DNA from 2 places in the Burkholderia sp. PU8-34 genome. Region 2 is predicted to be linked to the other one. Evidence: riboswitches for the same ligand, from Rfam matches in the RefSeq annotation. Region 2 holds a riboswitch; the other holds the start of a gene.
The links. Region 2 has a riboswitch for glycine ahead of gcvT (glycine cleavage system aminomethyltransferase GcvT). Riboswitches for the same ligand answer to the same signal wherever they lie in the genome.
Positions count from the first base shown of each region.

Region 1 (18,722 bases), on a different contig from region 2:
CGGATGCCGCTGGTGACGAACGGGCTCTGCGGGTCGTTGGGCACGGCGTTCTTGTTCACGGTGATGCGTGCGCTGCCCAGGGCTGCATCGGCGGCCTTGCCCGTCAGCCCCTGGCGGATCAGGCTCACCAGGAACAGGTGGTTGTCCGTGCCACCGGAGATGATGTCGTAGCCGCGCTCGACGAACACGGCGGCCATCGCCCTGGCGTTGGCGACCACCTGCTGCTGATAGGCCTTGAATTCAGGGGAGAGCGCTTCCTTGAACGCCACCGCCTTGGCGGCGATGACATGCATCAGCGGGCCGCCCTGGATGCCGGGAAACACGATGGCGTTGAGCTTCTTCTCGATCGCCGGGTTCGCGCGCGCCAGAATCAGGCCGCCGCGCGGGCCGCGCAGCGTCTTGTGCGTCGTGGTGGTCACCACGTCGGCATGGGGCAGCGGGTTCGGGTAGAGTCCCGCGGCCACGAGGCCGGCCACATGAGCCATATCGACGAACAGGAAGGCGCCCGCGGCGTCGGCGATCCGGCGGAATCGTGCCCAGTCCACGACGCGAGAGTAGGCCGAGAAGCCGGCCGTGATCATTTTCGGCTTGTGCTGTTGCGCGAGTGCCTCGACCTGATCGTAGTCGATCTCGCCGGTTTCCACGTTCAGCCCATACTGCACGGCCCGGTACAGCTTGCCGGAAAAGTTGACGTGCGCGCCGTGCGTCAGGTGGCCGCCGTGAGCCAGGCTCATGCCGAGTATCGTGTCGTGCGGCTCGATCAGTGCCATGTAGACAGCGGCGTTGGCCTGGCTGCCGGAGTGCGGTTGCACGTTGGCGTAGTCGGCGCCGAACAGCGCCTTCGCGCGATCGATCGCCAGTTGCTCGGCGATGTCCACGAATTCGCAGCCGCCGTAGTACCGCTTGCCCGGATAGCCCTCGGCGTACTTGTTGGTCAGCACCGAGCCTTGCGCCTGCAACACGCGCGGGCTGGTGTAGTTCTCGGATGCGATCAGTTCGATATGGTCTTCCTGGCGCGTGCGCTCATGCTCCATCGCCGCCCACAGTTCGTTGTCGAAACCTTCGATCTGCATGTCTTTGCTGAACATTCGTCTTTCTCCCGACGTCGGAGCCGCGCGCGACGCCCGACAGGCGTTGCGCCGCATGCGTATCCTTCGTCTCGTTATGGGTTAAATGCGGTAATCGCCGGAACAGCCCGCTCGCATGCGGAGATCCGATCCGCCGGGCGAACGGGTGTGCCACGCTATGATCGATACGCTTCCATCGGCGGACACGAGCACACCAGATTGCGGTCGCCATACACGTTGTCGACGCGCGACACCGGCGGCCAGTACTTGCCGGCTGCCATCTTCGCTACCCCATACGGGTAGACGGCCTGCTCGCGCGAATAGGCGTGGCGCCACGCGTCCACCAGTTCGGCCGCGGTGTGCGGAGCGTGTTTCAGCGGATTGTCGTTCGCGTCCAGCGTGCCCGCTTCCACCGCGGCGATCTCGGCACGGATGGCGATCATCGCGTCGATGAAGCGGTCGAGCTCTGCCTTCGATTCCGACTCGGTCGGCTCGATCATCAGCGTGCCTGGCACGGGAAAGCTCATGGTCGGCGCGTGAAATCCGAAGTCGATCAGGCGCTTGGCGACGTCATCGACGCTGATGCCGCTGCTGTCCTTGAGCGGGCGCAGGTCGATGATGCATTCGTGCGCCACGCGGCCGTTCGGGCCCGTGTAGAGAATCGGGTAGTACGGCGCCAGGCGGCTGGCGACGTAATTGGCGTTGAGGATGGCTGCCTCGGTCGCGCGCTGGAGGCCTTGGGCCCCCATCAGCGTGATATAGGTCCAGGTGATCGGCAGGATGCTTGCGCTGCCGAACGGGGCCGCGGATACCGCGCCGATTCCCGCTACCCGGCCCGCGCCGTGCCCGGGCAGGAACGGCGCCAGATGGGCCTTGACGCCAATCGGACCCACGCCGGGGCCGCCGCCTCCGTGCGGGATGCAGAAGGTCTTGTGCAAGTTCAGATGAGACACGTCGCCGCCGAAGGCGCCCGGTTGGGCGAGGCCGACCAGTGCGTTCATGTTGGCGCCGTCGATGTAGACCTGGCCGCCATGGGCATGGACGATGTCGCACGCGTCGCGCACGCGCGCTTCGAACACGCCGTGGGTAGACGGATAGGTGATCATGATCCCGGCCAGGTCGCGGCTGTGCTGAGCGGCTTTCGCGTTGAGGTCGTCGATGTCGACGTTGCCGGCGTCGTCACAGTTGACCACCACGACCCGCATGCCGACCATTTGCGCCGATGCCGGGTTGGTACCGTGTGCCGACGACGGGATCAGGCATACGTTGCGCTGCGCCTCGCCGCGGCTCGCATGGTACGCGCGGATCGCCAGCAAGCCGGCGTATTCGCCTTGCGAGCCGGCATTCGGTTGCAGCGACACGGCGTCGTAACCGGTGACCGCACACAGCATGGCTTCCAGTTCCTGCGCCAGCGCGCGATAGCCTTCGGCCTGTTCGGCCGGCGCAAACGGATGCAGCTTCGCGAACGCCGGCCACGTAATCGGCACCATCTCGGTCGTGGCGTTCAGCTTCATCGTGCAGCTACCGAGCGGAATCATGGTGCGATCGAGCGCCAGGTCCTGGTCGGCGAGGCGACGAAGATAGCGCAGCATCCGGGTTTCCGAATGGTGGCTGTTGAAGACCGGATGGGTGAGAAAGGCACTGTGGCGCTGCAGGGGGGCGGGGAGTGCGTCGGCGGTAGTCGCTTCCACAACCGCAAAGTCAGGAACCGCCCGGCCTTCGGCGAAGATCGTCCAGAGCGTGCCGACGTCCTCGGGCGTGGTCGTCTCGTCCAGCGCGATGCCGACCTGGTGGTCGCTGATGGAACGCAGGTTGACGTGGCGCGCGCAGGCCGCGACGTGCACCGCAGCGGTACGACTGCCGCTGTTGACCGTGATCGTATCGAAGCAGTACTCGGTCGGCACGGCATACCCGAGCTGGCGCAGACCCGCGGCCAGGGTCGCGGTGAGGCGGTGGATACGTCGTGCAATGGTGGTCAGGCCCTGGGGACCATGGTAGGCAGCGTAGAAGCCGGCGATATTGGCGAGCAGCACTTGCGCGGTGCAGATGTTGCTGGTGGCTTTCTCGCGCCGGATGTGCTGCTCGCGCGTCTGCATGGCCAGGCGCAGGGCGGGGCGGCCATGGGCATCGACCGACAGGCCGACCAGTCGCCCCGGCATGCTGCGCTTGAACGCGTCGCGCGTCGCGAAATAGCCGGCGTGAGGGCCGCCGTAGCCGAGCGGCACGCCGAAACGCTGGGTGGTGCCAACCGCCACGTCGGCGCCGAATTCGCCCGGCGGCGTGAGCAGCGTCAATGCAAGCAGATCAGCGGCGAACACCGCCAGCGCACCGTTGGCATGCAGTGCGTCGACAACGCCGCGGTAATCGTGAATGTCGCCGTAGGTGCCCGGGTATTGCAGCAACGCTGCGAAGCAGTCGATGCCCGACAGGTCCCGGCGTGGATCGCCCACGATCACCTCGATGCCGATCGGTTCGGCACGGGTGCGGACGATTTCGATGGTCTGCGGATGGCAATCACGTGCGACGAAAAACACCTGGCTTTCCGACCTGGCGAGGCGCTGGCAGAACGTCATGGCCTCGGCGGCTGCCGTGCCTTCGTCCAGCATCGACGCGTTGGCGATTTCGAGGCCGCTCAAATCGGCGATCATGGTCTGAAAGTTGAGCAGGGCTTCCAGGCGGCCTTGCGAGATTTCCGGCTGGTACGGCGTGTAGGCGGTGTACCAGGCCGGGTTCTCCAGCACATTGCGCTGGATCACCGGCGGGGTGTGCGTGTCGTGGTATCCCATGCCGATGAAGGACTTGAAGACCTTGTTGCGGCTCGCCAGCTCGGCCAGCCTGTCCAGTGCCTCGGCTTCGGTGCAACTCTGCGGCAGGGCCAGCGGGGCGTCACTGCGGATCGCTGCCGGTACCACCTGCGCGATCAGTTCATCGAGGGAGCCCACGTTGAGTTCGGTCAGCATCGCGCGTTGTTCGTCGGCATCGGGGCCGATGTGGCGCCGGACGAACAACGCTCGCTGGGTGAGGGAGTCGAAAGGGATCATGGCAGTCTTCCTCAGGCGCCGATATAGGCACGATAGGCAGCCCCGTCCATCAAGCCGTCCAACTGTTCCGGATGGTCGATACGCATGCGGAAGAACCAGCCATCGCTTTCTGCCGCCTCATTGACGAGGCTCGGCTCGTCGGCAAGCGACGCATTGACTTCCAGCACGGTGCCGGACACGGGCATCTTGACCTCGCCGGCGGCCTTGACCGACTCGACGGCCGCGGCTTCCTCGTCCCGGGAAAAGGCACGGCCTTCGCCTGGCAACGCGACATAGACGAGATCGCCAAGCTGCGACTGTGCATGATCGGTGATGCCGACGGTGGCACTGCCGTCCGCTTCCAGACGCAGCCATTCGTGGGATTCGGTGTACTTGATCTCGCTCATTTGCTCACTTCCTGACAGGGTTGCGCTAAGTGAAATGGCAAACGCAAGCCGGAACGGCAACGGCGGGAGGATGATCGAGGGATCGGCATCCGGACCGGGGCATTCCAGGCTGCGTGCCTGATGCCCCCTCTGTCCATTTGCCTGAGAGATTACGCGTCCCGACAGGGCGCTTCTCCTTCGGCGAGGCGTGGTCGGCGACCAGTGGCCTACTCTCCAGAGCGCTAGTCGATATGTCGGTCCTTTTGCCTGAGAGTTTCTGGGGCGATTCCCCTTCGGCGCCGCCAATGGCGGTCTCTCCCGACACATCCCGATAGCTGGTGACAATCTAGTCGGACGCCATTTGCGTTGTCAACTCGTCTTTGTCACCCGGCTCGTGCGGGGCAGAGGTCGCGGCGCATGGCGCTCGCCATGCGATGCCGGTGCCGGGCCTTGCATGACAAGGCGTTGCCAGGATTGCCGTCGGCGCGATACTTCGGTGGAATCCGAAATGAATATCCGAGATTGTCTATGCGTCCACCGCGCGAGAACGCGGCGCTATGCGTTGGCCATCAGGTCGTCCATGAACGCGCGCAGAACGGTCGGCTGCGCCGCACCTCGCTTGGTGATCGAGGAAAACGGCCATGTCGAGCCGAGGCGCTCGGAGGCAATCTGGCGCATCTGGTCCGCGTCGACCCAATGCTGCGCGTAATGCTTGGGCAGAAAGCCGATATAGGCACCTGTCAGGATCAGGATCGCTTGTGCCTCGATATTGTCCACCGTGGCGGCGGCACTGCCGCTCTTGAGGAGTTGCAGATCTCGTTGCTGCAGAAAGCCGCGCGCGACGACCTGGCTTTGCCTGATCGCGCTGATCAGTTCGTCGCCTGCCGCGTCGCTCGAGAACAGCGGGTGGTACCGGCTGCAGTAGAGCCCATCGGGCTCTTCGTACAGTTGCGTGTAGGACAACCCGGCAACGGTAAGAGGGAAATGCCCGATCGCCACGTGCAGCCGCCCGTCGAGCACACGTTCCTCCAGTTCGGCGGGGGTCCCGATGTAGATGTCCAGCTGCACGTCGTGGCCACGAGAGACGAACTGGCGTAGCGTGCGCGGCAGCATGCTGTCCGTGTCGGTGACCGTGTTGTCGATGATGCCGAGATACAGCGTGCCCGAGATGCGTTGCTTGAGCGCATGGGTATCCATGCAGAAGGTCTCCACCGCCAACAACAGGCGTTGCGCCGACTCGTAGGTCGCAACGCCGTGTTCTGTCAGACGAAATCCGCTGCGGCCGCGTTCGCACAACTTGACACCCAGACGCGTTTCCAGGCTCGTCATCTGCTCGCTGATGGTCGACTGGCTCACATTCAGTGCCGCCTGCGCGGCGGCGAATCCACCGCATTTCACGATGGTCATGAAAATTCTGAGCAGTTTCAGGTCGACGTCCTGCAGTTGCTTCATTTTTCGCTCTCCTCCATGGTTTTCATCGGAAAAAGTCGATATGAATATCCGATGTCTCCTATTTTTTCGGTGCAAATTCTTCCCCATAGTCGCGGTAAAGGCAAGCGCGCAGACGACTGGCCTTGGGAGACGATCCACCGATGGAGACGGAGACAATGCAGAGCAATACGTATGAGAAAGGCCGGCTGAACCTGCCGTTTGTCGGCCATTGCACCTTTGCGAAGGCGCCGGTTTGCCTGGACTGGGAACGCATCGACGCCGATGTCGCGATCCTCGGCGCGCCGAATGACATGGGTACCCAGTGGCGTTCAGGTGCGCGCTTCGGGCCGCGCGGCATCCGCGAGGCGTCCACCCTCTTTTCCTTCGGGCACGCTGGCGCCTACGATCACGAAGACGACGTGCTCTACCTGACCGAGGATCAGCTGCGCATGGTCGACGTGGGTGACGCCGACATCGTGCACACCGACATGGGCGCGAGCAACGCGAACATCGAACTGGCCGTGCGCAAGATTCTCGCCGCCGGCGCAATGCCCGTGGTGCTGGGCGGCGATCATTCCGTGCATGCGCCGGTGATCAAGGCGTTCGAAGGCCGCGGGCCGATTCATATCGTGCATTTCGACGCTCACCTCGACTTCGTCGACGAGCGCCACGGCGTGCGATACGGCCACGGAAACCCGCTGCGCCGCGCGTCGGAAATGGAGCACATCGCCGGCATGACGCAGCTCGGCATCCGGAACGTGTCGTCTTCCAATCGCAGCGACTACGATGCCGCCCGTGCAGCGGGCTCCAACATATTGTCCGTGCGAGATGTTCGGCGCCTCGGTACCGAAGGCGTGCTGGAGCAGATTCCGGACAGCGGTGCGTACTACATCACCATCGATATCGACGGGTTCGACCCATCCATCGCGCCGGGTACCGGTACCCCCAGTCACGGCGGCTTCCAGTATTACGAAGTACTGGAAATCATTCAGGCACTCGCCAGACGAAGCCGCGGCAACATCATCGGCATGGATCTGGTCGAGGTCGCACCAGCGTATGACCCGACCGGAACGACGTCGATTCTGGCCGCGCAACTGCTGATGAACAGCATCGGCTTCATCTTCCATGCGCGCAGTCTGGCAAGAGGACGCTGAGCGTCCGCATCCGTAATCCGGGGGTGTCCCGCACGACGCCCGAAGTCATCACCGCAAAGCCCGACGGCCTTGAAGCGAGGTCCGGGGCGGGCATATCAAGGAAGATCAGAATGGATGCCGTTGTTGCGCAATATCTCGACCGCCATGGCGTTTCGCATGCGACCCGAAGCTTTCTTGCCTCGTCGATGAGGATGTTCATCGGCGGCGAATGGGTGGAGGGCGGCGACGGCCAGGTCAGCGCCGTCACCGAACCTTCTACCGGAGGCGTCATCACGCACATTCCGTTCGCGACGACGGCCGATCTCGACCGCGCGGTGGCGGCGGCGCGTCACCAGTTCGACCATGGCGAATGGCGTCGCCTGAAGCCGCTCGAGCGTGAGCGTCTGCTGCACCGATTGGCTGATCTGATCGAAGCCCATGCGGACGAACTGGCCGAGATCGAATCGATCGACATGGGAAAATCCGTCGTGCAGGCGCGCGCGATCGATATCCAGGGCACTGTCGATACGTTCCGCTATTTTGCCGGTTGGGCCTCCAAGTTGCATGGGCGTACGGTCGAGCCGTCGTTGCCAGGTAATTACCTGGCCTATACGCGAAAGGAGCCGATCGGTGTAGTGGGCGCGATCGTACCGTGGAACTATCCGTTGCAGACGATGGCGTGGAAACTGGCGGCTGCGCTGGCGGTCGGTTGTACCACGGTTGTCAAGCCGGCCGAGCTTACGTCGCTGTCGACGCTGCGTTTTGCCGAACTGGTTCAGGAAGCCGGCATTCCGGACGGCGTGGTCAACATCGTGACCGGGCGTGGCAGCGTGATCGGTGCCGCGATGGCAAGCCATCCAGGCATCGACAAGCTGACGTTTACCGGCTCGACGCCGGTCGGGCGCGCCGTCGGGCAGAACGCCGTTCAAAACATCAAGCGCGTCACGCTGGAACTCGGCGGCAAATCACCCGTCATCGTGCTGGACGATGCCGATATCGATGCCGCCGCACAAGCCGTGGCCAACGGCGTGTTCTTCAATTCCGGGCAGGTCTGCGATGCAGGGACGCGTGCCTACATTCACCGCAGCATTTACGATCGCTTCCTGGCCGCGCTCGCCGAATACACGTCGACGCTGAAGATTGCCCCCGGGCTGGACCGCGATTGCTTCATCAGCCCGCTCGTGTCGGCCAAACAGAAGGACACCGTGCTTTCGTACATCGAAGCCGGGATTCGAGAAGGCGCCGAATGCTACTACGGCGGGCGCCCCCAAGAGGGCCCGGGTCATTTTGTCGAGCCGACCATCTTTGCACATTGCCGTAACGACATGCGCATCGTCCGCGAGGAAATATTCGGACCGGTGCTGGTCACCGCGCCGTTCGATACGCTGGACGAGGCCGTGACGCTCGCCAACGATTCGTCGTTCGGCCTGGCTGCCGCGATCTATTCGAACGACCTCGGCCGGGTGCACGGCCTGATCCCGCAACTGCAGGCCGGCACGGTTTATGTGAACGCCCACAGCACCATCGATCCGTCGCTGCCTTTCGGGGGATTCAAGACGTCCGGGTTCGGCAAGGACCTGGGGCCGGAGCAGCTCGACTACCTGATGGAAACCAAGGCGGTCTGCATCACGCTGCCCTGAGCGCGCATACGCTGCGAGCCCTTCCGAGCCGGCACGCATGGCGACTGCCTGCGGCCGGCCGGAAGCGGCCGCCCGGACTATGAAGCCATCGAACTGTTGGTCCGACAGGGCTCGATGAAATTGCACGGCATCACCCTTTGAGATCATGGGGTACATCATGCAAGCAGAAACAAAGGCACTGAACGTGCCGCGTAGCGATCAGAGTGCCATTGAAGGGCGCTCGATCGATTTCGTTCCGGAAAGCGAACGTACCGACAAGCTGTCCAGCCAGGGCCCGTTCTGGTTCGTCGGAAACTTCACGTTCTTCACCATGACCATCGGCTTTGTCGGGCCGAGCGTGGGTCTTGATTCGCTCTGGACGACCATCGCCGGAACGCTGGGCATCATGTTCGGTACGCTGTTCATGGCCTTCCATGGTTCGCAAGGCCCGCACCTTGGTCTTCCGCAGATGATCCAGTCTCGTGCGCAATTCGGATATCGCGGCGTGGTGCTCGTGCTGTTGGCGACCTTGTTCGTCTTCGCGGGCTTCAACATCGTCAACCTCGTGTTGATGATGCAGGGGCTGAGGACGCTGTACAACTGGGACCCGATGCAAGTTGCGCTTGCGGTGACGGTGCCGGCCACCGTCCTGGCCATCCTCGGTCATGACTGGATGCACCGGACGTTCAAATGGTCGCTTTATCTTTCGCTGCCGCTTTACGGCATCGTAACGTTGGCGGTGCTGATGGGATGGATCCAGGACGCGCCGGCAGCGACGGGGGGCGCGCCGGCCGCGCCGCTGGGATTCAACTGGACCGGGTTCATCGCGCAGTTTGCAGCCGCGGCCAGCTACAACATCGCCTACGCCCCGTATGTATCGGACTATTCCCGTTACCTGCCGAAGAACACCTCGAGCAGCAAGCTGATCACGGCTGTGTTCGTGGGGGCATCACTATCCGGCGCATGGATGATCGCGGTTGGCGGCTGGCTTGGGGCACACCTGCATGCCACCGATGTCCTGGTGGCGCTCAACAGCGTCGGTGCAGGCATTGCCCCGAAATTGGGAGCCGTGGTCGTGGCCATCACGATCCTCGCGTTCCTTCCGGTGATTGCCATGAAAATCTACAGCGCCAAGCTCACGGCCATTACCAGCGTGGACTCGTTCAGGAAGGTCGAGCCGACCGCGAAGGCACGGATCATCGCGATCATCTTCGTCGTGCTCCTGCAGTTCGGCGTGGCAATGCGCATCTATACGTCGGGTTCCGGTCTTTCGGTGCTCAATATCTATCTGGTGGTGATGCTGTACTTCCTTGTGCCCTGGACCGCCGTCAATCTCACCGATTACTTCTTCGTCCGCAAGGGCCGCTATGCGGTACCGCATTTTTTCCGCCCGAACGGCAATATCTATGGGCGTTGGGGGGTCCGTGGCCTGCTGTCCTATCTCATTGGATTCGTGGCGATGATCCCGTTCTTCTGTGTCTTCGACGGCGATCGTGAAGTCTACGTCGGTCCGCTCGCCAGGGCGATGGGCAGCGTGGACCTGGCCTGGCTGGTCGGGCTGTTCGTATCTGCGCTGGTGTACTACGTGTTCTGCGGTTCGCTCGACTTGCAACGAGAGGAGGCGGTGATCAGGCACATCGAAGAGAACATGCCGGAATACACGACTGGCGAGAAACATCGCGCCTGACGCAGCGGCCCGGATCATTTATCGAGGTAGATAATCGTGACTACAAAATACTACGACTACATCATTGTCGGAGCCGGATCGGCTGGATGCGTATTGGCAAACCGCCTGACCGAGGATCCGAACGTCAGCGTCCTGATACTCGAATATGGCGGAAGCGATCGTAGCATCATCATCCAGATGCCGAGTGCGTTCTCCATGCCGATGAACACCCGGAAATACAACTGGCACTACGAGACCACACCGGAACCGCATTTGAACGGACGCCGCCTGCATTGCCCGCGCGGCAAGGTGCTCGGCGGGTCGTCGTCGATCAATGGTCTGGTTTATATCCGCGGTCACGCGTGCGACTTCGATGAATGGGAATCCCTTGGCGCGCGCGATTGGGGATACCGGCATTGCTTGCCGTATTTCCGCAAGGCGGAAAACTACAAATTCGGCGGCGACGACTACCGTGGCGCTGACGGCCCGCTTAGCACCAACAACGGCAACAACATGCAGAACCCGTTGTACGGTGCCTGGGTGGAAGCAGGTGCCCAGGCCGGCTACATCAAGACAGACGATTGCAACGGCTACATGCAGGAAGGGTTCGGGGCGATGCATATGACGGTCAAGGACGGCGTGCGATGGTCGACAGCCAACGCTTATCTTCGTCCGGCGATGCAACGGCCCAACCTGACCGTCGTCACGAATGCGATGACGCGCCAGATCGTGCTGGAAGGAAAACGTGCCGTCGGTGTGATCTATGAGCAGGGGGGTGTCACGCACACTGTTCGCTGTGCGCGAGAGGTGCTGGTGTCGTCCGGGCCGATCGGCTCGCCCCATCTGTTGCAGCGCTCGGGCATCGGCCCGTCCGAAGTGTTGCGCAACGCGGGTATCGAAGTCAGGCACGACCTGCCCGGCGTCGGTGAGAACTTGCAGGATCACTCGGAAATCTACATCCAGTTCGAGTGCAAGGAACCGGTGTCGCTCAATGGCAAGATGGGCTTGCTCGGAAAGGCGATGATCGGCCTGCGCTGGTTGCTGTTCAAGGATGGGCTGGGCGCCAGCAACCATTTCGAAGCGGGCGGGTTCATTCGTTCCGAAGTCGGCCTGCGCTGGCCGGACATCCAGTTCCATTTCTTGCCGGCGGCCATGCGCTACGACGGAGACAAGCCATACAAGGGCCACGGCTTCATGGTGCTGACCGGACCGAACAAGCCCAAGAGTCGCGGTCATGTTCGCGTACGGTCTGCCGATCCGTATGAACATCCCGAAATCCGATTCAACTACCTGGAGCGCGAGGAAGACCGCGAGGGGTTCCGCCGCTGCGTGCGCCTGACGCGTGAAATCGTCGGTCAGCCGGCGATGGACCGTTTCCGCGGGGTGGAACTGGCGCCGGGGCCGGATGTGAAAACCGACGATCAGATCGACGCCTTCGTTCGCGCCAACATGGAAAGCACCATGCATCCGTGCGGCTCGTGCCGGATGGGTGAGGATGACATGGCAGTGGTGGATTCCGAACTGCGCGTGCGCGGCCTCCAAGGCTTGCGTGTGATCGATTCGTCGGTGTTCCCGACCGAGCCGAACGGTAACCTGAATGCGCCGACCATCATGCTGGCCGAGCGGGCCGCCGATCTGGTGCGTGGCCGGCCGATGCTCGACCCATCCAATGTATCAATCGGCCTCGCGGAGAAATGGGAAACCCAGCAGCGCACCAGCGCTCCCAAGCGCAGGGTTGCCGTATAAATGGCGCATTCAGGCTGGCTCGCGCAGCCGGACACAATGCATGGCGGTGACAGGAACCCAATCGAGGAAATGATTGCGCTGCAGCCGCCTCTCAAATTGAGTTCGCCGGTTGGGAACTCAATTTGAGAAATTTCACCGTGCCGGCCACGTCGAGCGGCAATCCGGGATACGTTGCAGTCGTGCAGGTCCGGATTCGCGACACGTCCTCGCTGCTTTTTACCCCCGTGCGGCTGGCAGGCAATCGCGGCAAGCCGATTGCCGAAGCCCTGGACGCGTTGCGTGTCTCGATGAGCGTGTGACCATCGCGGACCTGCCGCACTGCCGACTCCGCCTAGCGAATTCGCGAGACAGCTTTCAGCACGGCACGTCCCTCGTCCGTTACCCGGATCGGCCGGCAGTCCGACGCCGATGGATCGAAGGCGACCAGCTGGCGCTCCAGCAGCGCGAAAAGCTCCTCGCGGTCGGAACCAATCTGGTCCGGGGCATTCCACACCATCATCAGCGTGGTGATTTCGTGCGGACTCAACATTGTGAGCATGGGGTCCTCGTATCGAAACTATCGGATTACGGGTACATGCGCCGACGCATGGCGCATCCACATCTCGGTGTTGTCAGCAATGGCTCGCACGATCACATGACCGCAGCCCAAATCGTCGCGTTCAGCGTGCGCGTCGCAGTTTTCGTGTGGACTGGGCGGTGCGTGCCGTGCGAAAGGTCTAAAAGCGCGGGACGCTTCGTGATTGGGTTTCGTATTGCGAGCCGACGACCTTCAACCATTCCGCGTGGGTGTGCGACGCAATGGCGGCAAGCTGACCACCATACGACCATGCCCGCTCGGCGCGCGACTGAAGGAGTTTCGTTTGCTGTGCGATAGCCTGTTCGGGTGCCTTGCACGACAGCGCTTCGGCCCAGTACGACCTGATTTCCGCAAGCGCCTGTCGGGCCACTTCCAGGTTGAGGTGAACCATTCGCTCGCAGCCTTCGAATGCCTGGTTCGACAGCGCAAACATGGCGGCTGCATTGGCTTTGCTCGACACGGCAAGTTGCTCCGGCGTGTACCCCGTCATTCGTCCCCTCCCAAGTATGGTTCGACGCGAATCTTGCATGCAGCTGCCAAGAGACAAGCCGGGCAAACCCCGACTATTTCCTGCGTGAACGTAATGTCGATTCGGAGTCGGCATTCTAGCTTGGTCGGATCGAATTCTGCGCGCCGGTTTCGTAGGTAGATGCCCGCAGAAAACGTTACCAGCCGTGTGGATCGAGCAGACGGAAAAATGACGTGAAGCCGAACAGGCGAGTCCGGCATCGGTCAATCATTCGCGCGATGCAATGGCCACGAAGCGCAGTCGTGCCCCCGCCCACCTGCCCGCAAAAACGAGTCTGCCGCGTGCACGGATGCACCGGCGCCCAGGGCAGGCCGGCACGGGTCACGTGCCGGCCACCATGCCCCCGCCCACTCAACGCTGCGCCACCGCGCCGCTATCCGCCGACCACCCGCCGCCGAGCGACTTGTACAGTGCGACGAGCGCGAGCGCCGTATCGCGTTCGGTCTGCGCGAGCTTGTCGTCGGCCGCGTGCAGCGCGCGCTCCGCATCGAGCACCGGCAGGAAGTCGGTGAGCCCCTGCCGATACAGCCGCGTTGCGACCGTCACCGCATCGCGATCCGCCTTTACTTCGTCGGCGAGCCGGTCGCGCCGCACCTGCGTGCGGCCGTATGACGACAGCGCCGTTTCGACGTCGCGCAGCGCGCCCAGCACCGTGCGGCGGTAGACGGCGGCCGCTTCGTCGGTCCGTGCCTGTTCGGCGCGCACCGCGAAGCGCACCTTGCCTGCATCGAAGATCAGCCAGCTGATGTTGGGGCCGACCTTCAGGTAGCGGCTCGGCATCGTGAGGAACGACGACGCGTCGAGGCTCTGGAGTCCGGCCACGCCCGTCAGCGAAAAGTGCGGATACAGGTCGGACTGCGCGACGCCGATGCGCGCGTTGGCCGCGGCGAGGCGCCGTTCGGCCGCGCGGATGTCGGGGCGGCGCTTCAGCAGGTCCGACGGCAGCCCGATCGGCACGTCCGCGACGGGCGCCGGAATCGGGCCGGGCGCGTCGAGCTCGGCCAGCACCTGTTCCGGCGGATGCCCGACGAGCGCGCCGATCCGGTAGATCGCCGCGCGCGCGTCCGCCTCGAACGCCGGAATGTCGGATTCCGTATCGGACACCTGCGCCTGCGCGCGCAGCACGTCGAGGCGCGACGCGAGCCCCGCGTCGAACTGCGAGCGCGTGAGCGCGAGCGCGTCGCGCTGCAATGCCGCGTCGTCGCGCGCCACCGCGAGACGGCGTTGCGCGCCGCGCAGCTCGACGTAGTTGCGCGCGATTTCCGCGAGCAACGTCAGCATCGCGTCGCCGCGCTCGGCAACCGCCGCGTCGTACGACGCATCGGCCGATTCGACGGTACGCCGCGTGCCGCCGAACACGTCGATTTCCCACGACGCGTCGAAGCCGGCCTGGTACAGGTTGCCGTTGGTGCCCTTGCCGAGCCCGCCGGGCTGCACGCCGACCGGCACGTTTGCGCTGCCGTGCGTGCGGTCATACGCGGCGCCGGCCTCGAGCGTCGGATAGTAGGCCGAGCCTGCGATCCCCTGCCGCGCGCGCGCCTCGCGCACGCGCGCTTCGGCCGCGTCGAGGTCGGGCGCCGAACGCAGCGCGTCGTCGATCAGGCGGTCGAGCACCGGGTCGCCGAGGTTCTTCCACCACAGGTCGGGCGCGGCCTGCGCGGTCGCAAGCGGCGGCGCGGCGGGCCGTTCCGCGTAGGTCGCCGGCAGCGCGGGATGCGGCGCGACATAGTCGGGGCCGACCGTGCAGCCGGCGAGCCACGCGCAGAATGCCGCAGCCGCGAGCGCGGCTATCGGCCGGCTGCGTCGCCCCGGCTGCACGGCCTGCTCAGCCTGCACAGGCTGCATGGACTGAACGGACCGCGCTGGCAGAACAGACTGAACGGCCTCCATGCCGCGCGCTGTCAATTCAGGAATCCGAGCCATGTCGGCCGCTCCCGAATGGCGATGCGCGTTTCGACCGACATGCCGGGCGAGATCCAGCGCAGCGCGTCGCCCGGCTTGTCGAACACGATCTTGACGGGCACGCGCTGCACGACCTTGACGAAGTTCCCGGTCGCGTTTTCCGGCGGGAGCAGCGCGAAGCGCGCGCCGGTGCCGCGCTGGATGCTGTCGACGTGGCCGCTCAGGCGCAGGTTCGGGAATGCGTCGACGCGGACCGTGACCGGCTGGCCGGGACGCACGTCGGTCAACTGCGTTTCCTTGTAGTTCGCGATGATGTACAGCGTTTCCGGCACGACCGACAGCAGCACCTGGCCCGGCTGCACGAAATTGCCGGGCTCGACGCTCTTGCGCGCGACGGTGCCGTTCTCGGCCGCATAGATCTTCACGTACGACAGGTTCAGGTTCGCCTGCGACAGCGTCGCGCGCGCCTGCTCGACCGCGGCCGCGGCCGTCAGCGCCTGCGAGCGGGCGAGCCGCGCCTGCGCCTGCGCGGCCTCGATGCGAACCTGCGCGGCGACCGCGGTCGCGCGCGTGCTGGCGGCCGCTGCCTTGCCTTCGTCGACGCGTTCCGACGATACCGCGCGGATGTCCGACACCGACTGCAGGCGGCCGAGATTGGCCTGCGCGAGCCGTGCGTTGGCCTGCGCGACGTCGAGCTCGGCGCGTTGCCGGGCGACGTCCGCATCGGCAACCGGAATCTGGTCCTGCGCTTCGCGCAGCTTGCCTTCCGCGTTCGCGAGGCTCGCCTGCGCCTGTGCGAGCTGTACCGCGTAGTCGCGCGGATCGAGCTCGACCAGCAGCTGGCCCGCGCGTACCTTGCTGTTGTCGTCGACGTACAGCGTCTTCACGTAGGCCGGGATCTTCGGGATGACCGACACGACATGCGCATCGACGTACGCATCGTCGGTGGTCTTCTCGTACAGATCGGGCACGACGAAATAAAGCGCGGCGAGCGCGAGGATCACGGCGCCGGAAATGGCGATCGTCAGCGAACGGCGGTTGTCCGCGGGCTTCTCGGCGGGCTTCGCGGGCGGCGCCGAAGCCGACGGCGCGGCGCTCGCCGGGGCGTCGGGCTGCTTGGGCGGCAATGTTTCGTTCATGGCGATTCTCGGCGGGGAGGGCGTGGTGGCGTCGTGAGACGGCAGGCGTTCACGTGGGTCCTTACTTGGTTTGAACAGGGGTGGGCGGGACGATCGGCAGCACGCACAGCGCGAGCACGCCGACGATCGCCATGAAGGCGAACGCGTCCGCGTACGCGTAGGTCGCGGCCTGGCGCGCGCCGTGCTCGGCGAGCACGCGCAGCGCCGCTTGTCCGCTTTCGAACGGCGTATAGCCGCCGTTCGTGCCGAGCGTCGACGCGACCTTGGCGAGCCAGTCGCGGGTGACCGGGTTGTCGACGCGGACATGGTCGTAGAGCCGCGCCGAGTGCAGCGTCTCGCGATGCGAGATCAGGATCGTGAGGATCGCGACGCCGAGCGACGCGCCGAACTGCCGGAACGTCATGTACAGCGACACGCCGTCGAGCAGCCGGTTCTGGTCGATGCGCGCGACCGTGCCGCTGCCGACGGCCGGCAGCAGCGGCGCGAGGCAGCACGCATACAGCATCAGCGGCACGATGAAGAACGGGCCCGGCGTGCCCGACGTCATCAGCCGGTTGAACGTGACCATCGACGCGATCAGCATCAGCAGCGCGATCGCGATCGCCTTGCGCTGGCCGATGCGTGCGATCAGGTCGACCATCGACGGCCGGATCGCGGCCGCGAACAGCGCATACACGCACATGATCTGCCCGGTCTGCGATGCGCTGTAGGTCTGGCCGGCGAGATTGCGCAGGAATTCGGGCAGCACGAATACGCTGCCCGACAGGATCATCCCCGTGAACACGCCGAGCACCGCCGACGACAGCACGTTGCGGTCGAGCAGCAGCTCGAGGCACAGCAGCGGCGTGCGGTTCGACGGGCTCGACTGCCACGCGACGAACAGGACCAGCGCGGCCGCGCACGTGAAGCCCAGTGCGCGCAGGTGCGCGGAGCCGAACCAGTCGTCGATCTCGCCGCGGTTGAGAATGATCTGCAGCGACACGAGCGCGACGCCGAGCAACACGATGCCGGGCCAGTCGGTTGCGACATGGCGCTCCGACGACGGCCGCGGCAGCGTCGGGAAATGACGTGAGATCAGCCACAGCGCGCCCGCCGCGTACAGCAGGTTCGGCAGGAAGATCAGCCGCCAGTGATAGTGCTCGGTGATGTAGCCGCTCGCGAGCAGGCCCGCGGCGCTCGACAGGTACAGCACCGTCGACACGCGCATCAGCGACGGGCTGCGCTGCGGCTTCGGCATCAGCACGTAGATGCTCGCGCGCCACCAGACGACGAGCCCCGCGCCGGAGAACCCCTGCAGCGCGCGCCAGAACAGCATCGCATCGAATTCGGGCGACAGCGCGACGCCGATCGACGTGGCCGCGAACGCGACGACGGTCGCGAGCAGGAAGCGCTTGTAACCGACGTGTCCTGCGAGCCAGATCGACACCGGCACGCCGAGGAACAGCGCGCTGCTGTAGATGGTCAGCAGCCAGCTCGCCTCGTCGGCGGACACGCCGAGCGAGCCGGTGAGGTCCGGCAGCACGAGGTTCATGCTGTCGAACGTATAGAACTCCATCCCGGTCGCGAGGCCGAGGCCGAGCAGCAGCAGGCGAACCTGCGCGGGCGTCATCGCGGTGGCGGCGGCAGGCGGCGCGGCCGCCGCAAGCGGGGCGGAGGAAGTGGTTTCGCTCATGTCTTGCCGGGCAGGCGCGGCGGCGCGTCGTGACCGGCGCGCCGCCGCGGTACAGGTCAATGCAGGTCAGTGGCCTTCGCTCGCGCCGAACATCGTCTTCGCGTAGATGATGCCGAGGCCGTATGCGCCGCCGAACTGCGCAGCGGTCGTCGTGGTCTGCACGTAGGTTTCCGTGCGTGCCCAGTCGCGCTGCAGTTCGAGCAGGTACTGCAGCGACGTCATCGGGCGTGCGCCGGCCTGGATCATGCGCTGCAGCGCGCGCTCGTGCGCTTCGTCGGAGACGTCGCCGCACGCGTCGGCGATCACGTAGACCTCGAAACCCTGGTCAATGGCGGACAGCGCCGGGCCGACGATGCAGACCGACGTCCACAGGCCGGCCAGCACGATGCGGTCCTTGCCGATCGCGTTGACGCGCTCGGCGATGCGCGGATCTTCCCAGGTGTTCATCGACGTGCGGTCGATCAGTTTCTCTTCCGGAAAGACCGACGTGATTTCCTCGAACATCGGGCCCGAGAAGCTCTTCTCGGCGACGGTCGTGAGGATCGTCGGCACGTTGAATTCTTTCGCGGCCCGCGTGACGAGCGCGGCGTTGTTGCGCAGCGAGACGGCGTCGATCGACTTGGTCGCGAACGACATCTGCGACTGGAAGTCGATCATGATCAGCGTGTGATTGGTCGGATCGAGCAGCGCCTTGCCGGGTTGGGCTTTTGCGGTGGGCATGTGAATCTCCGTTGCAGGTAGGGTGGACAGTCGGACGTGATTCCCGGATCAGGCGCCGGCGCCCGGCCAGATCGGCCGGCCGTCGGGCTGCCCCGGGGACGAAAGTCGTCGCATG
Region 1 is NZ_JBSAXC010000007.1:170,468-189,189, reverse strand. It holds gene glyA (serine hydroxymethyltransferase) at 1-1,088, opposite strand, end outside; gene gcvP (aminomethyl-transferring glycine dehydrogenase) at 1,244-4,108, opposite strand; gene gcvH (glycine cleavage system protein GcvH) at 4,120-4,494, opposite strand; glycine riboswitch at 4,719-4,804, opposite strand; gene ACV22Z_RS18800 (LysR family transcriptional regulator) at 5,029-5,925, opposite strand; gene speB (agmatinase) at 6,081-7,058, shown strand; gene ACV22Z_RS18790 (aldehyde dehydrogenase family protein) at 7,169-8,677, shown strand; gene ACV22Z_RS18785 (purine-cytosine permease family protein) at 8,835-10,343, shown strand; gene betA (choline dehydrogenase) at 10,380-12,068, shown strand; gene ACV22Z_RS18775 (hypothetical protein) at 12,206-12,367, shown strand; gene ACV22Z_RS18770 (hypothetical protein) at 12,400-12,597, opposite strand; gene phaP (TIGR01841 family phasin) at 12,785-13,135, opposite strand; gene ACV22Z_RS18760 (efflux transporter outer membrane subunit) at 13,526-15,019, opposite strand; gene ACV22Z_RS18755 (HlyD family secretion protein) at 15,076-16,215, opposite strand; gene ACV22Z_RS18750 (MFS transporter) at 16,277-17,887, opposite strand; gene ACV22Z_RS18745 (hydrolase) at 17,954-18,607, opposite strand.
Region 1: it holds a riboswitch for glycine, as region 2 does, so the genes downstream of both, gcvH (glycine cleavage system protein GcvH) here and gcvT (glycine cleavage system aminomethyltransferase GcvT) in region 2, are expected to answer to the same signal.

Region 2 (12,126 bases):
CGGCGCGGTGACGACGCGTCCGCCGGCCGCGTTTTCCTCGTTCACCGCGATCGCATACAGGTTGATCCAGTCGATCATCGACAGCGGATCCTGCAGCGCGCGCTCCGGGCTGCCCGTCAGCGTGCGGTACAGCTGCGGCGCGCGGCGCTTGACCTGGAACGGGCCGGGCAGGTTGCCGTCCGCGTCCGGGTTGCCGATCCCGCAGCCGCGCGACACGCACGACTGCATCACGCTCCAGATCTTCAGCAAGCCGTCGCGGGTTTCTTCCTCGGTGTGCCACGTGCGCTCGTTTTCCCACATCAGCTGCGCGATCGACTTGCCGGTCGACTCGGTCAGCGCAAGCAGTTCCGCCGCGTTGCTGAACGGATGCGTCATCTGCTCGGCCGCGCTCAGCACCTTCGTGTTCGGCGCGCCGGCCGTCACGACGAAGCCGCCGCCGACCGACAGGTAAGTGCGCTCGACGAGCACCGCGCCGCTCGCGTCGGTCGCGCGCAGCTTCATCCCGTTCGGGTGCTCGGGCAGCGCCTGGCGGTAGAACGCGATGTGCTCCTTCAGCACGAACGGGATCGGGTGCTTGCCGAGCAGCGCGAGCGTCTTCGACGTGCGCACGGCGTCGAGGCGCTCGGCGATCGTGCCGGGGTCGACGGTGTCGGGCGCGTCGCCGAGCAAGCCGAGCATCACGCCGCGGTCCGTGCCGTGGCCCTTGCCGGTTGCGCCGAGCGACCCGTACAGCTCGACTTTCACGTTCGCGGTCGCGTCGAGCATTCCGTCGCGCTCGAGGCCCTGGACGAACATCAGCGCGGCGCGCATCGGGCCGACCGTGTGCGAACTGGACGGGCCGATGCCGATCTTGAAGAGGTCAAACACGCTGACTGCCATTTTGTTTCCTGTCTTGCTGTAAGTAGTCTAGCGCGCCTGCAGCGGCAAGCACGCGGCTAGCCATGCGGGCGGCGTCGGGGAAAGCTGCTGCGCGACCGGCGCATAACGCCCGTCGAGCCGCGCAGCCAGATAAAAGAGCTCGGTGGCGTTTTTCGGGTCCCACTGCCCCGTGTAGCCCGGAATCCCGGCCTCGCGGCGCTTCGCGTCGAACGCGACCGGCGAATGCACGAATTCCTCGTGCGTCTTCTCACCGCGCGCATACGGCACGAGCCAGTCGAGCGCGGCGGCGAGCGTCGCGCCGTTCGTGCCCTTTTCACGCAGCCAGTTGCGGTTGAAGCGGCGCGCGGCCAGCGCCGCGGTCGCGAGCGGCTGCAGGTCGTACACCGCATAGTGCAGCGCGTCGCGCTCCTCGAAGTCGAACGTCGTGCCGTCCGGGCCGATGTTGTCGGCGAGATGCTCGACGAACAGGCGCTGCGCGGCGTTCATCATCTTGCGGTCGCCGAGCGTGAACGCGGACAGCGCGATCAGCTTGATCCGGTGGCTCTGCCAGTTGTTGCGCCAGGTGCCCGTGAGCGGGCGCTTCTGCGCGTCGATCTGCGCGACGTAGCCGGCGCCGAGTTTCGCGATGAATGCCGACGCCGCATTGCGCGTCTTCACCGGCAGCGCGCTCGCCGTCATGTCGTACGCGAGGATCAGGCTGTCGAAACGCGTCTCGTCGATCGGGTTGAAGCTCGGCTGGTAGGTCGTGACCCACGCATACAGGAACCGGTCGACGAGCTGCAGGTAGCGCGGCGCGTTCGTCACGCGCCACGCGAGCGCCGCGTCGCGCATCAGCTCCATGTCCTTCAGCGCGTCGGCGCTCTGGTCATAGATGCCTTCATGCGGCAGCGTGCCCTCGGTATGCACGCGGGGCATCGCCTTCGGCTGGGCGCCGATGCGCGCGTCGACGCCGCGGATCAGCGCCTGCACGCCCGGCTCGGCCTGCGTCGTTTCGCTCGACTGCAGCGCGGGCGCCGCGCAGAAATTCATCGCGGCGCGCGCGCTGCCCGCCGCGCCAAGACCGGCAGCGGCGATCGACAGCGACGCGACGAGCGTCGGCACGACCGCGCGGGCGTGCATGCGCCGCGACATGTGCCGTCGCATATGCCGTGATTCGCGGCCCGGAAACATCGAACGCACCATGCGGAACTCCTTCATTGGCTGGATCGCGTGTGATGTTAGCCGGATTGGGGGACGAACGTCAGGCGGATTGGCGGCCAACGTAAAAACCGCACGCAACCGGCAGGTTGCGTGCGGCACAGCATCGGGCCAACCGCGGACGACGCGCGTGTTACGCGTATTCCGACATCGGCACGCACGAGCAGAACAGGTTGCGGTCGCCATACACGTTGTCCGCGCGGCCGACCGGCGGCCAGTACTTGTTCGTGCCGAGCGACGCGACCGGGTACGCGGCTTGCTCGCGCGAGTACGCATGCGGCCATTCGTTCGCGGTGACGACAGCCGCCGTGTGCGGCGCGTGACGCAGCGGGTTGTCCTCGCGGTCGGCGCGGCCTTCCTCGACCGCGCGGATTTCCTCGCGGATCGCGATCATCGCGGCGATGAAGCGGTCGAGTTCCTCCTGCGATTCGGATTCGGTCGGCTCGACCATCAGCGTGCCCGGCACCGGGAAGCTCATCGTCGGCGCGTGGAAACCATAGTCCATCAGGCGCTTCGCGACGTCGTCGACGGTGATGCCGCTCGTGTCCTTGATCGGACGCAGATCGAGAATGCACTCGTGCGCGACCAGCCCGCCCGGGCCCGAATACAGCACCGGGTAGTGCGGTGCGAGGCGCTTCGCGATGTAGTTCGCGTTGAGGATCGCGGTCTCCGTCGCGGCGGTCAGGTTCTTCGCGCCCATCATCGCGATGTACATCCACGAGATCGGCAGGATCGACGCGGAGCCGTACGGCGCCGCCGACACCGCGCCGATACCTTCTTCGCCGCGCGTATAGCCGGTCGAGTGCTGGTTCGGCAGGAACTTCGCGAGGTGCGCGCCGACCGCGACCGGGCCGACGCCCGGGCCGCCGCCGCCGTGCGGGATGCAGAAGGTCTTGTGCAGGTTCAGGTGCGACACGTCGCCGCCGAACTGGCCCGGCGCGGTCAGGCCGACCATCGCGTTCATGTTCGCGCCGTCGACGTACACCTGGCCACCGTGCGCGTGCACGATCTCGCAGATCTGGCGGACGTTCTGCTCGAACACGCCGTGCGTCGACGGGTACGTGATCATGATCGCCGCGAGGTCGTTCGCATGTTCGTCGGCCTTCTTCTTCAGGTCCTCGATGTCGACGTTGCCCTGCGCGTCGCACGCGACGACGACGACCTTCATGCCGGCCATGTGCGCGGACGCCGGGTTCGTGCCGTGCGCGGACGCCGGGATCAGGCAGACGTCGCGGTGGCTTTCGCCGCGCGACGCGTGATACGCGTGGATGATCAAGAGGCCCGCGTACTCGCCCTGCGAGCCCGCATTCGGCTGCAGCGACACGGCCGCGTAGCCGGTTGCCGCGACGAGCATCTGCTCGAGCTGGTCGATCATCTCGCGGTAGCCGACCGTCTGTTCGGCCGGCGCGAACGGGTGGATCTGGCCGAATTCGGGCCACGTGACGGGCAGCATTTCCGATGTCGCGTTCAGCTTCATCGTGCATGAGCCGAGCGGGATCATCGAGCGGTCGAGCGCGAGATCCTTGTCCGACAGGCTGCGCAGGTAGCGCAGCATTTCCGTTTCCGAATGGTGGCGGTTGAACACGTGGTGCGTCAGGTACGCGCTCGTGCGCTCGAGGCCGGCCGGCAGCGCGGCCGTGCCGCCGAGGCCCGCGTCGAGTGCATCGACGTCGGGCGCCGTGCCGCCCGCGGCTTGCGCGAAGATCGCGAGCAGGCTGGCGAGATCGGCGCGGGTCGTCGTCTCGTCGACCGAGATGCCGACCTGCGTGTCGCTCACGCGGCGCAGGTTCACGCGCTGCGCGTTTGCGAGGGCGTGGATCTGCGCGGTGCGTGCGCCGGTGTCGATCGTCAGCGTGTCGAAGAACGTGTCGTTGACAGTCGCGAAGCCGAGCTGCTTCACGCCGGCCGCGAACAGCGCCGCGATGCGGTTCACGCGCAGCGCGATCGTCTTCAGGCCGTGCGGGCCGTGGTAGACCGCGTACATGCTCGCCATGATCGCGAGCAGCGCCTGCGCGGTACACACGTTCGACGTCGCCTTCTCGCGGCGGATGTGCTGTTCGCGCGTCTGCAGCGCGAGACGCAGCGCGGGCTTGCCCTGCGCGTCGACGGTCACGCCGACGAGACGGCCCGGCATCTGGCGCTTGAATTCGTCGCGCACCGCGAGATACGCGGCGTGCGGGCCGCCGAAGCCCATCGGCACGCCGAAACGCTGGGTATTGCCGACCGCGACGTCCGCGCCCCATTCGCCGGGCGGCGTCAGCAGCGTCAGCGCGAGGATGTCGGCCGCGACGACCACGTGGCCGCCGGCGGCGTGGATCGCGTCGGTGAGCGCGCGGTAGTCGCGCACGTCGCCGTTCACGCCCGGGTATTGCAGCAGCACGCCGAACGCGTCCGACTGCGCGGCGTCGGCGGCCGGGCCCGTCTTGACCTCGATGCCGATCGGCAGCGCGCGGGTACGGATCACTTCCAGCGTCTGCGGCAGCACGTCGTCGGCGACGTAGAAGACGTTCGACTTCGGTTTGCCGATGCGCTGCAGCAGCGTCATCGCCTCGGCCGCCGCGGTCGCTTCGTCGAGCAGCGACGCGTTCGCGATCGCGAGGCCCGTCAGGTCGGCGACCATCTGCTGGAAGTTCAGGAGCGCCTCGAGGCGGCCCTGGGAAATTTCAGGCTGGTACGGCGTGTAGGCCGTGTACCACGCCGGGTTTTCAAGCACGTTGCGCAGGATCACCGCCGGGGTGTGCGTGTCGTAGTAACCCTGGCCGATGTACGAGCGGAACACCTGGTTTTTGTCCGCGAGCTCGCGCAGTGCGGCGAGCGCTTCCGCTTCGCTCTTCGGCTGGGCGAACGGGCCGAGCGGCAGCGTTTCCGCGCGGCGGATCGCCGCGGGAATCACGGCGTCGATCAGGGCGGCGCGCGACGCGAAGCCGAGCGTGTCGAGCATCGCCTTCTGGCTGGCGGCGTCAGGGCCGATATGGCGTTCGGCGAACGCGTCGTGCGTTTCGAGCGCAGCGAGCGAGAGGGGCGTGCGGTTCATCAGGCGGTCCGGGTGTTCGAGCTTCATGGTGTTCCAGTGTCGGCCCGAGTTGGCGCGTCAGCGCTTACTCGGGCCCCATGCTTCGCGGTCGACCAGAGTGGGCGCTTGGCGCCTGCTCTGGTCCCACGCGGGGCGCGGCCCGTGCTGCCGGGCCGGCGCGCCGCGCAATGCTTGGGTGGTTGAGTTAGCCGACCAGCTTCTCGTAGGCGGCTGCGTCGAGCAGGCTGTCGGTCGATGCGCCGTCGGCGAGCTTGATCTTGAACAGCCACGCGCTGTACGCGTCGCTGTTGACTTCGTCCGGTGCGTCGACGACTTCCGTGTTGACGGCGACCACTTCGCCCGACACCGGCGAGTAGATGTCGGACGCCGCTTTCACCGACTCGACGACGCCGACGGCGTCGCCTGCCTTCACCTGTTTGCCGACTTGCGGCAGTTCGAGGAAGACGATGTCGCCGAGCGTGCTTTGCGCGTGATCGGTGATGCCGATCGCCAGCGTGCCGTCGGCTTCGGTACGGATCCACTCGTGCTCGTCGGTGTACTTCAGTTCGGCCGGGACGTTGCTCATCGGATGCTCCTGATAGAAAGGGTGTGATTCTTCATTGCGGCGCACCGTGGCGGCGCGCCAGGTATTGTTTTGCCGGGCGCCATGCCGCCCGGCCCTCCAGGTCGTTACGCAGCGAGGACCTTGCCGTTGCGCACGAACGGCAGTTTTACCACGCGCGCGGGGAGTTGTTTGTCGCGAATCTGCACGTGCACGGTGTCGCCGATCTGCACGGCCGTCGGCACGCGCGCGAACGCGATCGATTCCTGCATCGACGGGGAGAACGTGCCGCTCGTGATCTCGCCTTCGCCGTGCGGCGTGACGACCTTCTGGTGCGCGCGCAGCACGCCGCCCGCCTTGCCGTTTTCCTTCTGCAGGATCAGGCCGACGAACGCGGCGCGCGAGCCGTCGCGCTCGAGCACGTCGCGGCCGACGAACGCGCGCGGCGCCGTCAGGTCGACCGTCCATGCGAGGCCTGCGTCGAGCGGGGACACAGTGTCGTCCATGTCCTGGCCGTACAGGTTCATGCCGGCCTCGAGGCGCAGCGTGTCGCGCGCGCCGAGCCCGCACGGGCGCACGCCGTTTTGCTGCAGTGCGTTCCACAGCGCTTCGACGTGAACCGCCGGGACGATCACCTCGAAACCGTCTTCGCCGGTGTAGCCGGTGCGCGCGACGGTGAGGTCGCCGAACGGCGTGCCCGCGACCTGCGCGGCGTTGAACGGCTTCAGCTCGCTCGTTGCGGCGCGCGCGGCGGGAATCGTCGTCCAGGCCTTTTCACGGGCGTTCGGGCCCTGCACGGCGACGATCGCGAAATCGCGGCGCGGCGCGATCGTGATGCCGTAGCCGCCTTCCTCGTTGAGCTGGTTGAACCACGCGATGTCCTTCTCCGCGGTGCCGGCGTTGACGACGACGCGGAAGAAGTCCTCGGTGAAGTAATAGACGATCAGATCGTCGATGACGCCGCCCTGCGGGTTGAGCAGGCACGAGTAGAGCGCCTTGCCGGGCGTCTTGAGCTTGCCGACGTTGTTCGCGATCGCGTGCTCGAAGAACGCGCGCACGCGGCTGCCGGTGAAATCGACGACGCACATGTGCGACACGTCGAACATGCCGGCGTCGGTGCGCACGGCCTGGTGCTCTTCGATTTGCGAGCCGTAGTTGACGGGCATGTCCCAGCCGCCGAAATCGACCATGCGGGCATTGAGCGCGCGGTGCGCGGCGTTGAGCGGGGTGTGTTTGAGTGCGGTCATCGAGGCCTCAGGCAAGCGCTTGCGCGCGGGACAATACGGCGATGTGTCGACCGCCGCGGCCTTGAGCCTGCGGACGATCCTGTACATCCCCTCTGTCCTCGATACCTGAGAGATTGCGTTGCGGGACCAGCCCGGCGAACGCGCGCCCCTTCGGTGGGCAGCCTGCCCGCGCTGACGATGCGCAACGGGCTACTGCCGCTCTCCAGAGTGCGAAGAACGTGGCCTGCGACATGCGCAGGCGGGGTTCTTCGACGCGGCCGGTCCTTTTGCCTGAGAGTTTGCGGGTATGCCCCTTCGGCGGCGCGACCGGCGTTGCTGCAACGCTGTCACGCGCTCTCCCGACGCGTGCGGGCGACTGTACGCGAGCCCGGAAGCCTTGTCAATTTGGGCAAATGAATGTCGCCTGGGGACAAGCGGCGACAGCGCGCCGCCGCGTTTTCGGTGCCGGCGGGCGCCGGCGTCACTCGCCGATCGCGCGCGCCGCGGTGTCGAGTTCCTGGTTCAGCACGCGCTGCTCGTCGGCCGACAGGCCGCCGCCGTGTTGCGCCGACATATCGTTCGATTCCTGGCGGATCACGTCGAGGCGGTGATGGAGCTGCGCGCCATACGGCGGCGGATAGTAGCCACCGTTCACGCGCGCATCGATCCGGCGGTGCAGGTTGTCGATCCGGCCCTGGATCTGCTGCATGCGCTCGTAGCCGACGACTTGCGGATTCACCTGCGGCGCCGGCGCAGGCGCGGGGCGCGGCGCCGGGCGAGGTTGCTGCGGCGGCGTGACGATGCACGCCGCGAGCGAGGAAACCAGGGCGCAGCATGCTGCCGCGCGAATCAACCGTTGCATCACATTCTCCAGGCGGTTTGGTGTCGGATCGACTTTTTTGAGAAACGCGTCAGACAGGAGTACCGCTGACTTTCGTTCCCGCGCGATTTGTAACCGATTGTTCTGAATTGATCGCGCGGGACGGAGCGGCAGCTCGGGGCCGATCGCTTCACACCACCTTGCGCACGAACGGCACGCGCCGGCCTTCGTGCTCGCTTTGCGCGGCGAGCTCGATGATCGTCATCACGTCGACCGCGTCCTGCGGCGTGACGGGGAACGGTGCGCCGTCGCGGATCGACGCGGCGAGCGCGCGATAGAACTCCGCGTACTGGCCGTCGAGCGTCGGCACCGGCCGCTCGGTTTCGACGTCGCCGTCGAGCACGCGCAGCAGGCCGGGCGGGTTGCCGCCGCCGAATTCGACGTGATCGGGCGTCAGGCCCGCCTTCAGCTGGTCTTCCTGCGTGTCGAGCCCGAACTTCTGGTAGCTGCCGCGCGTGCCGTGCAGCATGAAGCGCGCCGGCTCGATTGCCGACAGCGCGCTCGCGTGCAGCGCGACGTCCTTGTCCGGATAGCCGAGCTGCAGATGCACGAAATCGGGCGCCGAACCGTTGTCGCGGCGGACCTTGACCGTCGCGCCGACGGTTTCGGGCAGGCCGAACAGCGCGAGTGCCTGGTCGATCAGGTGCGGGCCGAGGTCGAGCAGCAGGCCGCCGCCGCGCGCGGCTTCCTCGCGCCAGCGGGTGCGCACCTGCGGCCGGAAGCGGTCGAAGTGCGACGCGACGTACGTGATGCGGCCGAGCTCGCCGGAGTCGATCACGCGGCGTACGGTCAGGAAATCGCCGTCCCAGCGGCGGTTGTGGAACGGCGCGAACACGCGGCTGCGTGCGTTCGCGAGCCGCGCGAGCGCGAGCGCCTCGTCGGAGGTGAGCGTCACGGGCTTGTCGACGACGACGTGGCGGCCGGCTTCGAGCACCTGGCGCGCGAGCGGGAAGTGCGTGTCGTTCGGCGTGGCGATCACCACGCATTCGATGTCGTCGAGACTCAGCAGCGCGTCGAGATCGGGCACGACGCGGGCATCCGGATACGCGGCCTTCGCGCGATCCGGCTGGCCGGTGGCGATCGCGGCAACCTGCGTGCGGCCACTCGCCGCGATCACCGGCGCGTGAAACGTCGCGCCGGCGAAACCGAAACCCATCAAACCAATCTTGAGCAATGACGACATGGCACTCCTTGGCAACAAGGGAAACGAAAGGATCAGGCACCTTGGCGGTGCCGACGACCGAATATTTTGGCACGGGGCCGGTGTGGGGATTCACGCATTTTGTCGGACGTATGGCGCGCGACCGACCGTGACCGGCTGTGCCGCGCGCGGCGGCACAGCCGTCGGTATCGCGCGAGAGGGGTTCGCCGGCGATCCAACGGTCACCCGATTGTCGCGCAGCGCGGCCGTCGCAAGGCGGAATTGGCCGAACGGACAAGGGCGCGATCACGCATCCGCCCGCCCGGCCCCGCCCGGCGGGGCTCCGGAAATCGCCGCCGCCGGCGTGTTAACATGCGCGTTCTGCCCGTGCGTCCGCATGCCCGACCTGGCACCCCGCGCGCGGCATCCTCCCGGCGTCCAGCCGTCAACCGCAACACCATCCGCAACCATGTCCGCAGGCCTCAATCCCGCTCAGAACGAAGCGGTGCGCTATCTCGACGGTCCCTGCCTCGTGCTCGCCGGCGCGGGCAGCGGCAAGACGCGCGTGATTACGCAGAAGATCGCGCACCTGATCGAAGCGAAAGGCTTCGAGCCGCGCCACATTGCCGCCGTCACGTTCACGAACAAGGCCGCCGCCGAAATGCGCGAGCGCGTGTCGAAGCTGCTCGAGGGCAAGACGCTCACCACGCCCGGCAAGGAAGGCCGCAAGGTGCCGGTGAACCAGCTCACCGTCTGCACGTTCCACTCGCTCGGCGTGCAGATCCTGCGCCAGGAGGCCGAGCACGTCGGCCTGAAGCCGCAGTTCTCGATCATGGATTCGGACGACTGCTTCGGGATGATCCAGGAGCAGATCGGCACGACCGACAAGGGCCTGATCCGCAAGATCCAGAACATCATCTCGCTGTGGAAGAACGGCCTCGTCACGCCTGAAGAGGCGATGACGATCGCAGCGAACGAGGACGAGCACCAGGCCGCGCTCGTCTACCGCAACTACGTCGCGACGCTGCACGCGTACCAGGCGGTCGACTTCGACGACCTGATCCGCCTGCCGACCGAGCTGTTCGCAAAGAACGAGCAGGTGCGCGATCGCTGGCAGAACAAGCTGCGCTACCTGCTGATCGACGAGTACCAGGACACCAATGCGTGCCAGTACGAGCTGCTGAAGCTGCTCGCGGGCCCGCGCGCGGCATTCACGGCGGTCGGCGACGACGACCAGGCGATCTACGGCTGGCGCGGCGCGACGCTCGAGAACCTCGCGCAGCTCGGCAAGGATTTCCCGAAGCTGCACCTGGTCAAGCTCGAGCAGAATTACCGGTCGACGGTGCGCATCCTCACCGCCGCGAACAACGTGATCGCGAACAACCCGAAGCTGTTCGAGAAGAAGCTGTGGTCCGAGCACGGGATGGGCGATTCGATCACCGTCACGCCGTGCAACGACGAGGAGCACGAGGCCGAATCGGTCGTGTTCCGGCTGTCCGCGCACAAGTTCGAGCGGCGCGCGCAGTTCCGCGACTACGCGATTCTGTATCGCGGCAACTTCCAGGCGCGGATCTTCGAGCAGGTGCTGCGGCGCGAGCGGATCCCGTACGTGCTGTCGGGCGGCCAGTCGTTCTTCGACAAGGCCGAGATCAAGGATCTGTGCGCGTACCTGCGCCTGATCGCGAACGCCGACGACGATCCCGCGTTCATCCGCGCGGTCACGACGCCGCGCCGCGGGATCGGCAACACGACGCTGGAAGCGCTCGGCTCGTTCGCCGGGCAGGCGAAGGTGTCGCTGTTCGAGGCGGTCTACATGGGCGGCATCGAGGCGCGGCTGTCCGCGCGCCAGGTGGAGCCGCTGCGGATGTTCTGCGACTTCATCCAGCGCCTGACCGACCGCGCGGACAAGGAGCCCGCGACCGTCGTGCTCGACGACATGATGGAGGCGATCCACTACGAGGCCTACCTGTACGACGCGTTCGACGAGCGGCAGGCGCAGTCGAAGTGGCAGAACGTGCTCGAATTCCTCGAATGGCTGAAGCGCAAGGGCACGAAGCCCGAGGCGGCGGAGGCGGTCGACGGCGAGGCCCAAGGCTTTCACAACGCGGACGGGCTCGCCGACACCGGCAAGAACCTGCTCGGCCTGATCCAGACCGTCGCGCTGATGTCGATGCTCGAAGGCAAGGACGAGGATCCGGACGCGGTGCGGCTGTCGACCGTCCATGCGTCGAAGGGGCTCGAGTATCCGCACGTGTTCCTGGTCGGCGTCGAGGAGGGGATCATGCCGCACCGCGGCGGCAGTGAGGACGACGGCCCGATCGACAGCGAGCGGATCGAGGAGGAGCGCCGGCTGATGTACGTCGCGATCACGCGTGCCCAGCGCAGCCTGCACCTGAACTGGTGCAAGAAGCGCAAGCGGGCGCGCGAGACGGTCGTGTGCGAGGCGTCCCGCTTTATCCCCGAGATGGGCCTCGACGATGCGCCGCCGCCCACGCCCGAAGAAGCGCCGATGACGCCGAAGGACCGGCTCGCGAGCCTGAAGGCGCTGCTGCAGAAGTGAGGTAGGGGTTGCGCGCGGTGCGGGGGCGGGGCGGGTCAAGTGCCGTCCGACCGGCAGACCGCGCCGTCCCGAGAAAACAAAACCCCCGCGGTGCTTGCGCAGCGCGGGGTTTTTTGTGGCCGGACCGTTGCGTCCGCGTTACTTCGCGGCGTTGACCATATAGTCGACGGCGGCCTTCACGTCGGCATCCGACGCGGTCGATCCGCCCTTCGGCGGCATCGCGCCCTTGCCGTGCAGCGCGTAGTTGTAGACGGTGTCCATCGAGTCCTTCAGCCGCGGCGCCCAGTCGTCCTTGCTGCCGAACTTCGGCGCGCCGAGCACGCCCGCTGCGTGACAGGCCTGGCAGACCTGCGTGTACAGCGCCTTGCCGGCGGATGCGGCGTCAGCGCTCGCCGGCGCGGCGGCGGGCGCTTCACCTGCCTTCGGGATCGCGGCGATCGCGGCCTGCGCGGCGGCGATTTGCGCGCTCGCGGCATCGGCGGCGCCGGACGCGGGGGCGGCGCCTGCGGCCGTGGCGGCTGGTGTGGCATTCGCGGCCGGCGCGGCCGGTTCGGGGAAATTCGCGCCGTCGTTGTTCGCCATGTAGACGATCGCGCGGGCGATCTCGTAGTCGCTGTAGTCGTCGGGGCTCGTGCCGCCGCGCGGGGGCATCGCGCCCTTGCCGGCGA
Region 2 is NZ_JBSAXC010000016.1:143,351-155,476, forward strand. It holds gene ACV22Z_RS29040 (L-serine ammonia-lyase) at 1-879, opposite strand, end outside; gene ACV22Z_RS29045 (alginate lyase family protein) at 907-2,061, opposite strand; gene gcvP (aminomethyl-transferring glycine dehydrogenase) at 2,210-5,137, opposite strand; gene gcvH (glycine cleavage system protein GcvH) at 5,295-5,675, opposite strand; gene gcvT (glycine cleavage system aminomethyltransferase GcvT) at 5,780-6,898, opposite strand; glycine riboswitch at 6,981-7,114, opposite strand; glycine riboswitch at 7,146-7,249, opposite strand; gene ACV22Z_RS29065 (hypothetical protein) at 7,359-7,739, opposite strand; gene ACV22Z_RS29070 (oxidoreductase) at 7,888-8,940, opposite strand; gene ACV22Z_RS29075 (UvrD-helicase domain-containing protein) at 9,368-11,458, shown strand; gene ACV22Z_RS29080 (c-type cytochrome) at 11,597-12,126, opposite strand, start outside.